Regions from separate parts of the Microaerobacter geothermalis genome, predicted to be linked through region 1. Evidence: predicted binding sites of a transcription regulator. Region 1 holds the regulator's gene; each other region holds the start of a gene.
The links. Region 1 encodes Rex, which represses fermentation and respiration genes when NADH is low (regulators of the CRP and FNR family bind a similar motif). Its sites were predicted from a motif close to TTGTGAAATATTTCACAA; they were not measured.
Positions count from the first base shown of each region.

Region 2: a site for Rex is predicted at 1,524-1,541, ahead of L1765_RS00345 (nitric-oxide reductase large subunit). Genes of this name have one in related genera too.
Region 3: a site for Rex is predicted at 1,436-1,453, ahead of L1765_RS10465 (cytochrome c oxidase subunit II). Genes of this name have one in related genera too.
Region 4: a site for Rex is predicted at 1,831-1,848, ahead of L1765_RS04310 (AtpZ/AtpI family protein). Genes of this name have one in related genera too.

Region 1 covers NZ_JAKIHL010000006.1:53,966-57,152, forward strand. Annotated here, with positions in the region: gene L1765_RS04960 (ATP-dependent DNA ligase) at 1-218, opposite strand, end outside; gene ku (non-homologous end joining protein Ku) at 215-1,045, opposite strand; gene L1765_RS04970 (redox-sensing transcriptional repressor Rex) at 1,315-1,935, opposite strand; gene L1765_RS04975 (ComEC/Rec2 family competence protein) at 2,314-3,187, opposite strand, start outside.
Region 2 covers NZ_JAKIHL010000001.1:66,151-69,337, reverse strand. Annotated here, with positions in the region: gene L1765_RS00360 (putative glycoside hydrolase) at 1-285, opposite strand, end outside; gene L1765_RS00355 (hypothetical protein) at 772-1,008, opposite strand; gene L1765_RS00350 (hypothetical protein) at 1,098-1,289, opposite strand; gene L1765_RS00345 (nitric-oxide reductase large subunit) at 1,653-3,187, shown strand, end outside.
Region 3 covers NZ_JAKIHL010000026.1:15,382-18,568, forward strand. Annotated here, with positions in the region: gene L1765_RS10455 (YeiH family protein) at 1-272, opposite strand, end outside; gene L1765_RS10460 (LysR family transcriptional regulator) at 409-1,296, shown strand; gene L1765_RS10465 (cytochrome c oxidase subunit II) at 1,557-2,105, shown strand; gene L1765_RS10470 (cytochrome c oxidase subunit I) at 2,105-3,187, shown strand, end outside.
Region 4 covers NZ_JAKIHL010000005.1:23,335-26,521, reverse strand. Annotated here, with positions in the region: gene atpE (F0F1 ATP synthase subunit C) at 42-260, opposite strand; gene atpB (F0F1 ATP synthase subunit A) at 323-1,111, opposite strand; gene L1765_RS04315 (ATP synthase subunit I) at 1,171-1,551, opposite strand; gene L1765_RS04310 (AtpZ/AtpI family protein) at 1,554-1,769, opposite strand; gene L1765_RS04305 (acetyl-CoA C-acetyltransferase) at 1,899-3,089, opposite strand.

The sequences.
Region 1 (3,187 bases):
GTCTGAGCTGTACAATAGGATTTGATATCCGTTAATTCGGGATAGTGAAAGGTTCGTTCTGCTTTTTTTCGATTAAAGAGCCGTACTTTCTTGCCGTCATCATAAGCAATTACACGAACTCCATCCCACTTCACTTGGGCAATCCATTGGTTTCCTTGAGGTACATGATCTGACCTCTTGGGCTCAAAAGGTATGATTGGCTTAATATCTTCTTTCATATGGTTGCTTTCTCTTTGGCTGCTTTTCTTCTTGGACCCCCAGCTTTCTTTTTCTTTGCAGGTTTGGTGGCTTCTAGACTGGCTTGAAGAGCGTCCATAAGATCAATGACATTTCTTCTAGGTGCAACAGGGGCTGCTACTATTTCTTCCCCTTCCATTTTCTTTTGAATCAATTCTTGCAGGCTTTCCCTGTACTTATCCTTATATCTTGTTGGATCAAAAGGAGCTGCCAAGTTTTCAATTAACTGAATAGCCATCTTCAATTCATTTTCGTTCAGCTTGGTTTCATCGGGCAGAGCGGGAAGTTGGGCAATGCCCCTTACCTCATCGGGGTAATAGATAGTTTCCAACACTATACAGTTTTCCAGCGTTCTGATAACAGCCAAACTTTCCCGATTTCTGATCGTGATTTTGGCCACTCCAATCTTTCCTGTTTCATTCATCGCCTTTCGCAAGAGGGCATAAGCTTTGTCGCCTGTTTCATTGGGAGAAAGGTAATAAGATTTGTCAAAGTATATTGGATCAATCTCTTCCAGATTAACAAAATCAAGGATTTCCACAGTCCTCTTCGTTTCAGGGGCGATCGCTTCCAACTCTTCCTCTTCAATGATGATAAAGCGACCGGGTTCATATTCGTACCCTTTGATAATCTCATCCCACCCCACTTCCCGGTCGCATGTCGAACAGGTTCTTACATATTTGATTGGAGTCTTACATTTCTTATGCAGATACCGAAATTTGATATCCTTATCTTCGGTGGCGGCAAACATTTTTACCGGAATGTTCACCAATCCGAAACTAATCGAACCTTTCCACATGGTATGCATCTTTTTCACCCCGTTTTTATATACGATGTCTAACCGGCACCAAAACTACCGATGGAACTAAACATTCATGACCCAAAGGATCACAAGTTGATATCATTTTCAAATCAAAGAGCCCTCAAAAATATCCGGGTATTTCGATGATGGAAGCAATTTGAGGACTAGAGTTTCCTTTATTTTTGTCACAAATTAGGGAAATTATGATTTCTTAGCCGAAATAAAAAACCTTTCTGGAAAGAGTAACTTTCCAAAAAGGTCTTTTGGGATTGAAATTATTCCAGATAATAGGCCAAGCTGTGAAGCTCGGTCGTAAAATCAGCATGATGGATCCGGACTTTTCCAGTGTTTCTCAAACTGACCGGGGCAAAATTAAGGATTCCTTCAATCCCCGCTTCAACAAGTATTTCTGCTACTTTTTGGGCCTCGGGAGCAGGGACTGCAATGATCCCGACGCGGATTTTTTTCTCCTTCACGGTTTCAGGTATGGCTTCTACAGGAAGAATGGTCAACCCAGCAATTTTCGTTCCTATTTTTTGGGGATCTGCATCAAAAATGGCGACAATTTTCATATTATCCTTCTGATAAACATTATAATTACTTAATGCATGTCCTAAATGGCCAGCACCTACCAAGCATACATTAATGATCTGGTCCAATTTTAAAATCTGCTTGATTTTCTCTATGAGATACTGAACCTCGTAACCAATTCCTTTCCTTCCGAATTCGCCAAAATAAGCCAAGTCCTTTCTGATTTGAGCCGGATTAATGTCTAATTTTTGCCCCAATTCCTGAGATGAAACGGTTTTAATCCCCATATTTTGCAAATGGACAAGAAATCGCAAGTAAATGGGCAGACGGCGAATGACCGCCTCAGATATATTGACTGTTTTCATGAAAAAACCCCTTCCCAGCCACATTTTTCTAATCCCTATTTTTCTATATAGACGGAACTAAACATACATGACCCGCAGGGTCACAAATTGATATGAAAAGGTATTTTCATATCAAAGAATTCACTAAGGACTGCCTTCGAGTTCGTACGAAGCTGCAAGGCTAAAGAACGGAACCTAGCCCTCAAACTGACTCCACCTTTGAAATACCCAGATGTTTTTGAGGGCTCCGTTCATTAGACTTAAAGCGGACCTGAATCACTTCTTGCTCGAACTCGACTAGCGGACGTGTGAATCTTTGATATGAAAATAACATTTTCATATCAATTTGTGACCCGTAGGGTCATGTAAGTTTAGTTCCACATCTAAAGAATACGATAACTAATTTGAATTTTCCTTCTTTTCAACAATATAATCCTTTCCGTCACTAATAATGGAAACGGACCCATCTCTGGAAATTTGGTAAACATCCATCCATGATTCGTTTAAACGTTCCAAGACTTCTTCATTTCTTTCAAACGTTTCTACCGCGGGAAAAACAACGGCCATAAAGGCATCCACTTCCTGCAAAAATTCAGGGGTAGAGGATTGAATACTACCCATATCAGAAACTTTTAGTATACTTGACTTAAGATCATACTTTTCTACCAATTTTTTTTCCGTATCTTCATCAATACCACTTGTAAAAAGAATTGATACTTCTCCATGAATCAGTTGAAATACCAGGGAATTTCCTTGGGGATTATTGGAATACGGTTCATCCGGACTTAAGATTTTTATTTTCACGTTATTGGCAATGTTTATGATATCCTCTGCAAATAAAGCTTTCTTTTCAATTTCTGGGGTAAAACCAATTTTTCCCATGATATCTTTTTTAAACAGTTCAGCATACATGATTTTCTTGATTGGCCACTTTTTTAATAATACAACGATATTTCCAGTATACTCCTCTGAATCGTTTGTCGCAATCAATATGTCTATTTCACTTACACGATTTCTGATCAATTCCTCGATAAGTTGATTTTCATAGCCTTTAGTACCAGTATCAATCAGCATCGTGAATCCATCATCCATTTGAACCAGAGTCGCTTCTCCTCTCCCCACATCGAGAAAAGTTACTTTCATTTCCCCAAAGGGGATCTGTTCTTGATTCTCTTTTACCGCTGATACAGTGGGTAAGTGGGAATCTATATTTCCGCGTCCTGCCAATAAGAATATGACAAGAATTAAAATATTTCCAAATATTATTTTTTTC
Region 2 (3,187 bases), on a different contig from region 1:
CGATGGATTGGCTGGACCAGCAGGTTCAGAAACAGGTTGTTCATCTAGTGGGTCATTATCCGGGTTGTCAACTGTATCGTTCTCTGCAGATGTTTTGTCTGATCCGTTATTATCCGGATTCTCCTCGGGCTGTTGATTGGCTGGTTCAGAAGGGGAAGCCGGTTCTTTGCCCGCAGAAGGATTTTCTTCTACAGGTTCCGAGGGGGTGTTGGCGCATGCTGCAATGACAGAAAATACCAGAACAAATAGAAGTGGAAATAATAAGGTGGTCCATTTTTTTCTCATTCTGTTCTCTCCCGTTAGTAGATTCCTTTTTATTTTACATGTTTTTCGCAAATAAAAAATATATTTTTACAAAAAGAAAAAAATGGATCTGAAATTTCCACTTACAACCGGTCCCAAAATAGTAATTCCATTTCATTGCTGTACTTCATTCAATCTTTAAAATGCGTTTTTTGTTCCCTGTAATGACTTATATCTCCGTGGAGTAAAATTGAAGAGATTCCATTAATGATCTCGACCTTACTTAAACAAGCTGGGTGAATATAAGGGGGATTCCATAAATCTTTTATGCTTCTCTTTTCAAAATGTGCCATAAGTAACTTTACAACAACTGTATGAGTGGATGCTTTTCCCACTGTTAACTTCCACGATATCAAATAACTTATTCAAGCAGCGATTTCTTATCTCTGTGAACTACTCACCACTTAACGTGTCCACTAATATCTGCATTTATCAGTTGATTTTGATTGGTGCGAAATAGTCCTCTCTCTATTCGTCTGTTTTTGTTGTAATATTCATCTGTACAAAGCGTTGAATTGGAATTTGGACAAAGGTTTTTATTGGATTATGCTGTTTGATCTCTTTGATCTCGCCAATGACGATTTTCCCCACTTGATAGGTTTTTGCTAGCTCGATTATTATTCTGCTTGCTTGATGGAGATAATTCTGAAGGATATGATGTCGTTTGATTCGTAATTTCTGAATATGTTTGTAATCAGTCAGCATTCATCTCCCACTTATAGAAGATGGGAGTCTTCTGCTAAGTATGGAAACATGAGATTAGAAATAAGATAGAAAGAAATATGTTGGCAGCACTAGCGGAGAATTGGCTTTTCCCTATTTAAATAGAGGGTGGATTCATACTGTCCTCCCAAGCGGATATCCTTCTTCTTTCGGTCCATACTCCAATATGAATAACTGATGTCCAATTCTGTCATCGTTTTTATCAAATGAGGCGATTCTTCAAATAATTCCTGTCTCAATGAATGTTCCTTTACCAGATTCATTCTCTTCTCCCTCCCCCTCATATTGATATACTTTCATTATATATTATTTTTTTCAAAACTATCCAATACTTTGCGAGAATTTTGTTAAAATTTTTCGACATTTTTGTGATTGGAAAGTTTTGCTCGAAATAAAAAGGTCCGGATCATCTCCAGACCTTCTTAGGGGAAGGTATATGATGCTAATTTTCAGGATTAACTCCTTAATCCCTAGTATACGGAAAATTTTATATGAGAAAGTGATATATATCACAATGTCGAAAAAATTTTTACACTATACTCACCTTATAAAAGGTATATACCTTGTGCGCGCGCATAACTTTGTGAAAATGAGGACATTAACAAAACTGGAGGGAAAACAAAATAATGGCTCCACATGTTAAAACCATTACTCCTACAACAAAAAAAACACTTTTGAAACAGGTATTGATCGTTACACTGATTCTCTCCTTTACCGTTCTTATCGCCGGAGGACTTTGGATCTTTAAAACCATGGCTCCACAGCCAGGAACCATTCAAACGACAAATGGCCAGGTTGTAAGTACGATTAAAGAAATTAAGGGAGGCCAGGCGGTTTGGCAAAAATATGGATTAATGGACTACGGGTCCGTACTTGGACAAGGCTCCTATTTAGGACCTGATTATACCGCTGAAGCTCTCCATATTCTAACTCAATCCATGCAAAACTATTATGCAAAAAATGATTTTGGAAAAAGCTCCTTTAACGAACTTACAGAAGAACAAAAAATAACGGTAAGAGAAAGGGTGATCGAGGAAATAAAAGAAAACCGTTATAATGAGGAAACCGATGCGTTGGTCATCACCGATGCACAGTTTTATGGTCTTCAAGAAATCAGAAAATATTATGCAGATATATTTACAAATGGGAATGGGAATGGCATTTTACCTGGGCTGATTAATGAAGGGGATATACCTGAAACTGACAGAGCTTGGGTAGCAGAAGGGGACCAGTTAAAGCAGATCTCTGACTTCTTTTTCTGGACTGCTTGGCTTTCTGCAGCAAAAAGACCAAATGACACGATTACTTATACCAATAACTGGCCTTATGACTTGGATGCAGGAAATACCATGCCTTATTCTGCCATCTGGTGGAGTGCGGCAAGTACCGCGCTTCTTATCCTATTAACTGCTGTTATACTATATTTCCATTATCGTTATCACTTTGGAATGCAGGAGGCTTATGAACCGGATAAATTTCCAAAAATTAATCTGCAGAAACTACCCCTTACTCCAAGTCAGGTGAAGTCAGGAAAATACTTTACTATCGTTGCATTACTGTTTTTGATCCAAGCTGGTTTGGGAGGACTTTTAGCCCACTATTATATTGACCCCGATTCATTCTACGGACTTGATTGGATTGTTAATCTGTTACCTTTTAACATAGCTAAAACCTATCACCTGCAGCTAGCTATTTTCTGGATTGCAACGGCTTGGTTAGGAATGGGCGTGTATGTCGCTCCGATCATAGGAGGAAAAGAACCAAAAAAACAGGGGCTATTGGTTAATATTCTCTTTTGGGCCTTAATAGTTCTGGTAGGCGGCAGTGTCATTGGAGAGTGGTTAGGTGCTAAAGGTTATCTTGGGAACTTGTGGTTCCTCCTTGGTCACCAAGGATGGGAATACCTAGAGTTAGGGCGTCTATGGCAAGTGGTTCTCGCTGTCGGTATGTTGATCTGGCTATTCATTGTTTTCCGCGGAATGAGAAGCGGCCTTCGTGCGGAGACTGATAAGGGTGGACTCATTCACCTGCTCTTCTATGCTTCCATTGCTGTCCCAGCCTTTTATGTATTCGCATTCTTTTACAATCCTGGCTCCAACTTTACCTACTCCGATTATTGGCGTTGGTGGATTATCCATCTGTGGGTAGAGGGAATATTTGA
Region 3 (3,187 bases), on a different contig from region 1:
TGCTGATAGGTGATGCGAAAACCATAGAAAACAATCGCGAAGCGCAAGATGTTTTTTGAACAAAAAATCACTCCTGGAACCCATTCGGCTGGAAGTTTATGTCTTAGGGTGTTTCCATAGATCATACCAAAAATAATTGCAATCACGAGCGGGCTAAATCCGAGTATTTCCACCCATGGCAGTTCGGCAATATACATCGCCGAGAGCGCGAACAGCGAAACGAGAAAGATACCGTTTAGCGTATTGGCCCGATTCGTTTTCGAAAAAGCCATCTTTTAATCCACTCCTTTATATCAGGGTTTTTCACGCCTACCACATATTGAAACGATACTATTTGTAAACGCATTTGTAAAATAATATAATTATATTAAAAAGATAGGTAAACACCTATGGAAGAGGGGTGATGGTGTGACGTTGCGGCACCTGCGTATTTTTATAGAAGTGTGTGACTCAGGTGGTATGACGGCTGCTGCAGAAAAGATGTATATGACTCAGCCGTCAATAAGTCAGGCAATCGCTGAACTTGAAGGTCATTACAATGTCAAATTATTTGAACGGCTGGGACGTAAATTATATATCACTGCTGCTGGGAACAGACTCCTCTCCTATGCTCGTCATATTATTAATTTGTACGAACGGGTAGAACGGGAGGTCCGTGTGATCAGTGAAAACGGTATATTAAGAGTTGGTGCTAGTGTTACCGTGGGTACTTGCATCCTAAGCGAAGTTGTAAAAACTTTTGTGAATCGTTGTTCAAATGTGGAGGTTACAACTACTGTCGACAATACCAAAGTAATTGAGGAGATGATTCTTTCAGATAAAATTGATATTGGATTAGTAGAGGGTTTTATTCATTCTCCTGACATTATTGAAGAGCCATTTTATGATGATGAACTCGTACTTATCTGTCATCCTAAACATCCGTGGGCTGTCAAGGGTTACATTGAGGCAGAAGAGCTAAGTGGATGTCCCCTTATCATACGGGAAAAAGGCAGCGGTACACGGGAATTGTTTGAAGCTGAAATGGCTGTTGCAGGATTAAAATGGAGAACAGTAGGGGTTTATAATAATGCTGAGGCGATAAAAAATGCAGTTGCAGCAGATATGGGAGTTGCGGTGATTTCACGTTTGGCAGTAGAGAGAGAAGTGCAAATGGGTGATATAAAAATTGTAGACATAAAGGGATTACAATTTATGCGAAAATTTAATCTCATTTATCACAAGAACAAATATTTTTCAAATGCGATGCGAGAGATTAGAGACATGTGCCTTCACGGGGGGATTAAAAGAAAGTAGATGCATTCGACGATGGGTATATTGGAATGAAGAATTGGATATTTGGTAAATTTTAGCATGTGAAAGTTGTTGACTCATGGTATGTCAACAACCCTTTTTTGTGTTCACAGCTTCGGGATGAGAGAAAGAAAAAAAGTTGTCGGTAAAAAATTCACAAAATTTCCACAATTACATGTTAAAATAAGTCTAGTTAAGTTATTAATAACAATTATCACTTAATAACAAATTTTTAAAGGAGTTGAGTTTTTGTGGGAGGACCTATGAGCACCTTATTTGGTTACCAATGGTTTATGATAGGATTGGCTTTCTTGATGGCAATCATTTTTATCGTCTGGTTATTGGTGGCAGCTTATAGGAGAACGAATTCAAACATCCCTCATTCTACTGAATGGTGGTTCGTATTTTTGGTCCTTTTGGCAGTTGTCATGGCATTTGCTTGGTCATTAAACAGCCAGGCTGCATACGAAAAGAGTATTGAAAAAGAAGAATCTTTTGACAAGATTATAAGAGTGTATGAATATCAGTGGGGTTTTGCTTTTATTAATGAAAAAACGGGAGAGTCATCGCGAAATTCCATTGAGGTAAAGCCGGGGGAAAAGATTCTCTTCAAGCTTTCGTCAAATGATGTCATTCATGGATTTAACATTCCCTCGGTTGGAATGATTAAAGAAATTGAACCGGGAGCCATTATGCCGGTGTCGATTGAGGCGCCAGAAAAACCGGGTGAATACATCATTCAATGTACAGAATATTGTGGTATTGGACATTATCAAATGAAAGCCAAATTAATTGTTGGAGGTGAAGCTTGATGGCTGTAAGCATTTTTAAGGGTTGGAACGGTCCTGACGTTCAGGAACAGATTGGGGAGCCGTCATGGAAACCCATGAATATTGAAGACATTACGTTGAAGAAATTGTTTTTTAGTAACGATTACCGCATGATCGGTTTAAAACATATTTTGGTTTCTTTAATCTTCTTTATTGTTGGGGGAATGGCGGCGCTATTGATGCGCACAGAATTGGCAGCTCCTGGGAAGACCATTTTGGAAGCGAATCAGTTTTATCGACTTCTTACAGCACACGGGGCAACCATGGTCTTTATGTTTATTATTCCCGCGACATTGGGGATTGCCTACTATATGCTGCCGAAATTGCTGAAGACAAATAAACTGATCTGGACAGGAGCATCACATGTAAGTTTTTGGTTGACGTTAATTGCCGGTATATTGGCATGGGTAGCCTTCTCTGACGCGTCTTGGACTTTCTATCCTCCGTTAAGCCTTCGTGTTGCGGGTGACCGTGCACCCTTGTTCTTTATTGCTGTCATGTTGATCGCACTGGCGGAATTTATCAGCGGTGCGGTGTTTTTGGCAAATACTCTAAAGAACAGAGCGATGCCTTTGAAAAAGATGCCTTTGTTGGGATGGGCGATGTTGGTTGACGGAATTATGTTGTTGCTGTCTGTTCCCGGCTTGTTCATTGTAGGTTTTATTTTGTTGACCGACTGGATGGGAGTCACCGCCCTGTTTGATCCTGCCCGGGGAGGGTCATCTCAATTGTTCATGTATTTATTCTGGTGGTATGGACATCCTGCTGTATATTTGCCCTTTTTGCCAGCAGTTGGGTTTGTATATACACTTTTGCCGCGCTATCTAAAAAGACCGATGTGGAGTTACGGTTCAGGAATCGTTGCGTTTCTGTTGTTAACGGCCTTGGGGTTTGTGGTCTTTAGACACCATTTCCAGCCGAGCAGTACTACTGCAGGTGCACTAGAAAACGCATTTTCCATCTTTACACTGTTGATCATCATCCCCAGTTCCATGCACGTATTCAACTGGATAGCCACCCTTTGGAAAGGAAGACCTAAAGGGGCTCGTACTGGTACAGCCTTC
Region 4 (3,187 bases), on a different contig from region 1:
CCATGCTCTTTCCTCTAAAACCACTCAGAGGACGCTGGCACTTACAGACGGCCAAAGAGAATAAATCCAATGGCAACGGCGATGATGGGCAGAGCTTCTACAAGACCTAATCCCAAGAACATAAGACCCATCAAGCTGCCGCGAGCTTCTGGTTGACGGGCAGTTCCCTCGATTGTACGGCTGATAACCAAACCGTTTCCAATCCCAGCTCCTACAGCGGCTAAACCAAAGATTAATCCTAATGCAATCGCAAAATCCATGTTTTTTCCCTCCCTGTATTAATATCCATGTTTTTGATGAAGATCATCACTCAAAAGATGAATTAGTGATGGTCACTAACCTTTTGAGAAATATAAACCAATGTCAAGGTGACAAAAATGTAGGCCTGGATGGCTCCGACGAATACGGAGTAACCTAACCAGATGATAAGGGGTACTGATGTTGCTGCCCAGAAACCTGCGGCAAGGAATAAGATGAGCACCTCACCGGCAAAAATGTTTCCGAATAGACGAAGGGGCAGTGTCAGCACCTTGATGACAAAATCCTCCAAAAAGTGAATGATAAAAAGTGCCGGGTATGGTTCAAAGTAGTGCTTTACATAGGCCCGTGGATTTTTCTTAATCCCTAAATAGTGAGAATAGATTAAAACCATCAGGGCTAATGCAAAGGTAACACTGGGATTGGCTGTCGGTGATTTCCACCAGGCTGTCAGGACGCCTTCTTCTCCATGTTCCTTTGCTTCTTCTATCAGCTCCTCAGTAATCCCTATGGATTCAACGGGCTTTTCGAATTCAATGTGGAATGTGGTAAAGAGCAATCCCACCTGATTCGCCAGAAAAATATAAAGGAACAGGGTGAGGGCCAGAGTGACAAATTTGGATGTGGTTTTCGCATCCATAAATTGTCCACCAATTCCCTTTACAAAATCAATGACCCATTCGAAAAAATTTTGCCAGCCCCTGGGCACTCCTGATGTCATATTTCTTGTTCCCAACCTTAATATGAGCAGCACCAGCAGGGCCACGATGACGGACATAATCATCGTAGGAATATCAAAGGCCAGCCTCAGACCACCTATTTCCCATTCAACATACGGCGAAAAAGCTTCCATTTTCTGTTTCTCACCCCTTTCTCCCATCACATAAGCATCTTGGTAAAACTAATTTTTATTTAATTTTTATGGGTAAACCTTGTAATACGAAATGAAAGCAGAAGGGTTAGGATTTGAATGAGGAATAATCCTATCAATACCCCTGCCAGGGAAAATAATTCAGGCCGTTTCACGGAAACATAGACGGCAAATCCGGCAAGGAGCATTCGCTGCATCATGCCCATACCCCCAATCCGCCTCTTTCCTTGATTCATATATTTCCCCAGTTGATATGTTTTCATAAAAAGAATGACCCCATTTATGAGACTCACTGCCATGCCAAGAAGCAATCCCTGGATGAAGGATCTGTTCGGCACAACCAGCCAGAGCAGGCCCGTGGCTAAAAAAAAGAATGATGCGATTTGAAACAATTTTTTCATCCAGAGGGTAAAATCCTCCATGGCTAGTCTCCTAAAAAGGGTTTTATTAATAAGGTAATGGTATATATCCCGGCAGCTATTCCTAACAACACACCGACAATCAGAAAAATGGGGCTTGTACCAAACAAGCCGTCCAAATACTTACCTCCGAAAAATCCCAGGAGGGTGGTGACGGTTAATTCCAATCCTATGGTTCCAAGAAAAATAATTGCCTGCCACGGATTGTCTAATTTGGACATCCTGCCGTTCCTCATTTCCTTTACAATCATCCTCATCAATATTATCTAAAGGCAAGAATATTTGTCAACTTTTTCACAAGGATAAACATGTCTAATTTTGCTGCAATTTTTGGCAATTACCAGGTTTGCTTATATTTTTTCTACTACAGTAGATACTCCTTGCCCTCCGCCGATACAGAGGGTAGCCAAACCATACTTGGCCTGCTCTCTTTTCTTTAATTCATGGAGCAGGGTAACCAAAATTCTGGCGCCGCTAGCTCCTATGGGATGTCCAAGGGAGATGGCACCGCCGTTTACATTTAATTTATCTCGAGGGATTTCCAAATCCTTTCCTACCGCCAGGGATTGGGCAGCAAAGGCTTCATTTGCTTCTATCAAATCAATATCCTTCAAGCGGATTCCTGCCTTTTTAAGCACTTTTTGGGTAGCAGGAACCGGACCCATTCCCATGATCTTCGGATCAACGCCGGCGCTGGCATTGCCGCGGATTACAGCCAATGGCTTGATTCCCATTCGGTCCGCCTTTTCCCTCGACATGATCACAAGGGCTGCAGCCCCGTCATTAATGCCCGAGGCATTCCCTGCAGTTACTCTTCCATCCTTCCGAAAGGCAGGTTTTAAATGGGCCAGTTTCTCTTTGGTTGTTCCGAATCTTGGAAATTCATCGACAGCGAAGGTGACGGGATCCCCTTTCTTCTGAGGTATGGTCACCGGAACAATTTCATCGGCAAATTTGCCGTCTTTAATGGCCTGTTCCGCCTTTTGCTGGCTCCAGGCCGCAAATTCATCCAACTCTTCTCTGGATAATCCATAGGTGTCACAGATATTTTCTGCCGTTATTCCCATGTGATAATCATTAAAGGCGCACCATAAGCCATCCCGAATCATACTGTCAACAATCTTCTGGTCTCCCATGCGGAAGCCTTCCCTTGCTCCTTCCAATATAAAAGGAGCTTGACTCATGTTCTCCATCCCTCCGGCTACGATTGTTTCTGCATCACCAGCCAATATCGCTTGTGTTGCTAAATGAACTGCCTTCAGTCCAGAGCCGCATACTTTGTTGATGGTCATTGCGGGAATTTCCTGGGGGATTCCCGCCTGAATAGCCGCTTGCCTTGCCGGATTTTGACCGAGCCCAGCCTGAAGTACATTTCCCATGATCACTTCATCCACTTGATCTTTGGATAATCCTGCCCGTTGGAGGGCCCCTTCGATGACGATAGCCCCAAGTTTTGTGGCCGGAACCTGACTCAAACTTCCGCCAAAGCTGCCAATGGCCGTACGAACTGCGCTTACAATCACCACTTCTCTATTGCTCACCATCTCCACTCCCTTCCTTTCTTAATCCATTCATCATCACAGAGGTAATCTAAATATTCTAACCATTATTTCTTCTATGACATTCTGATTTTTCCTTC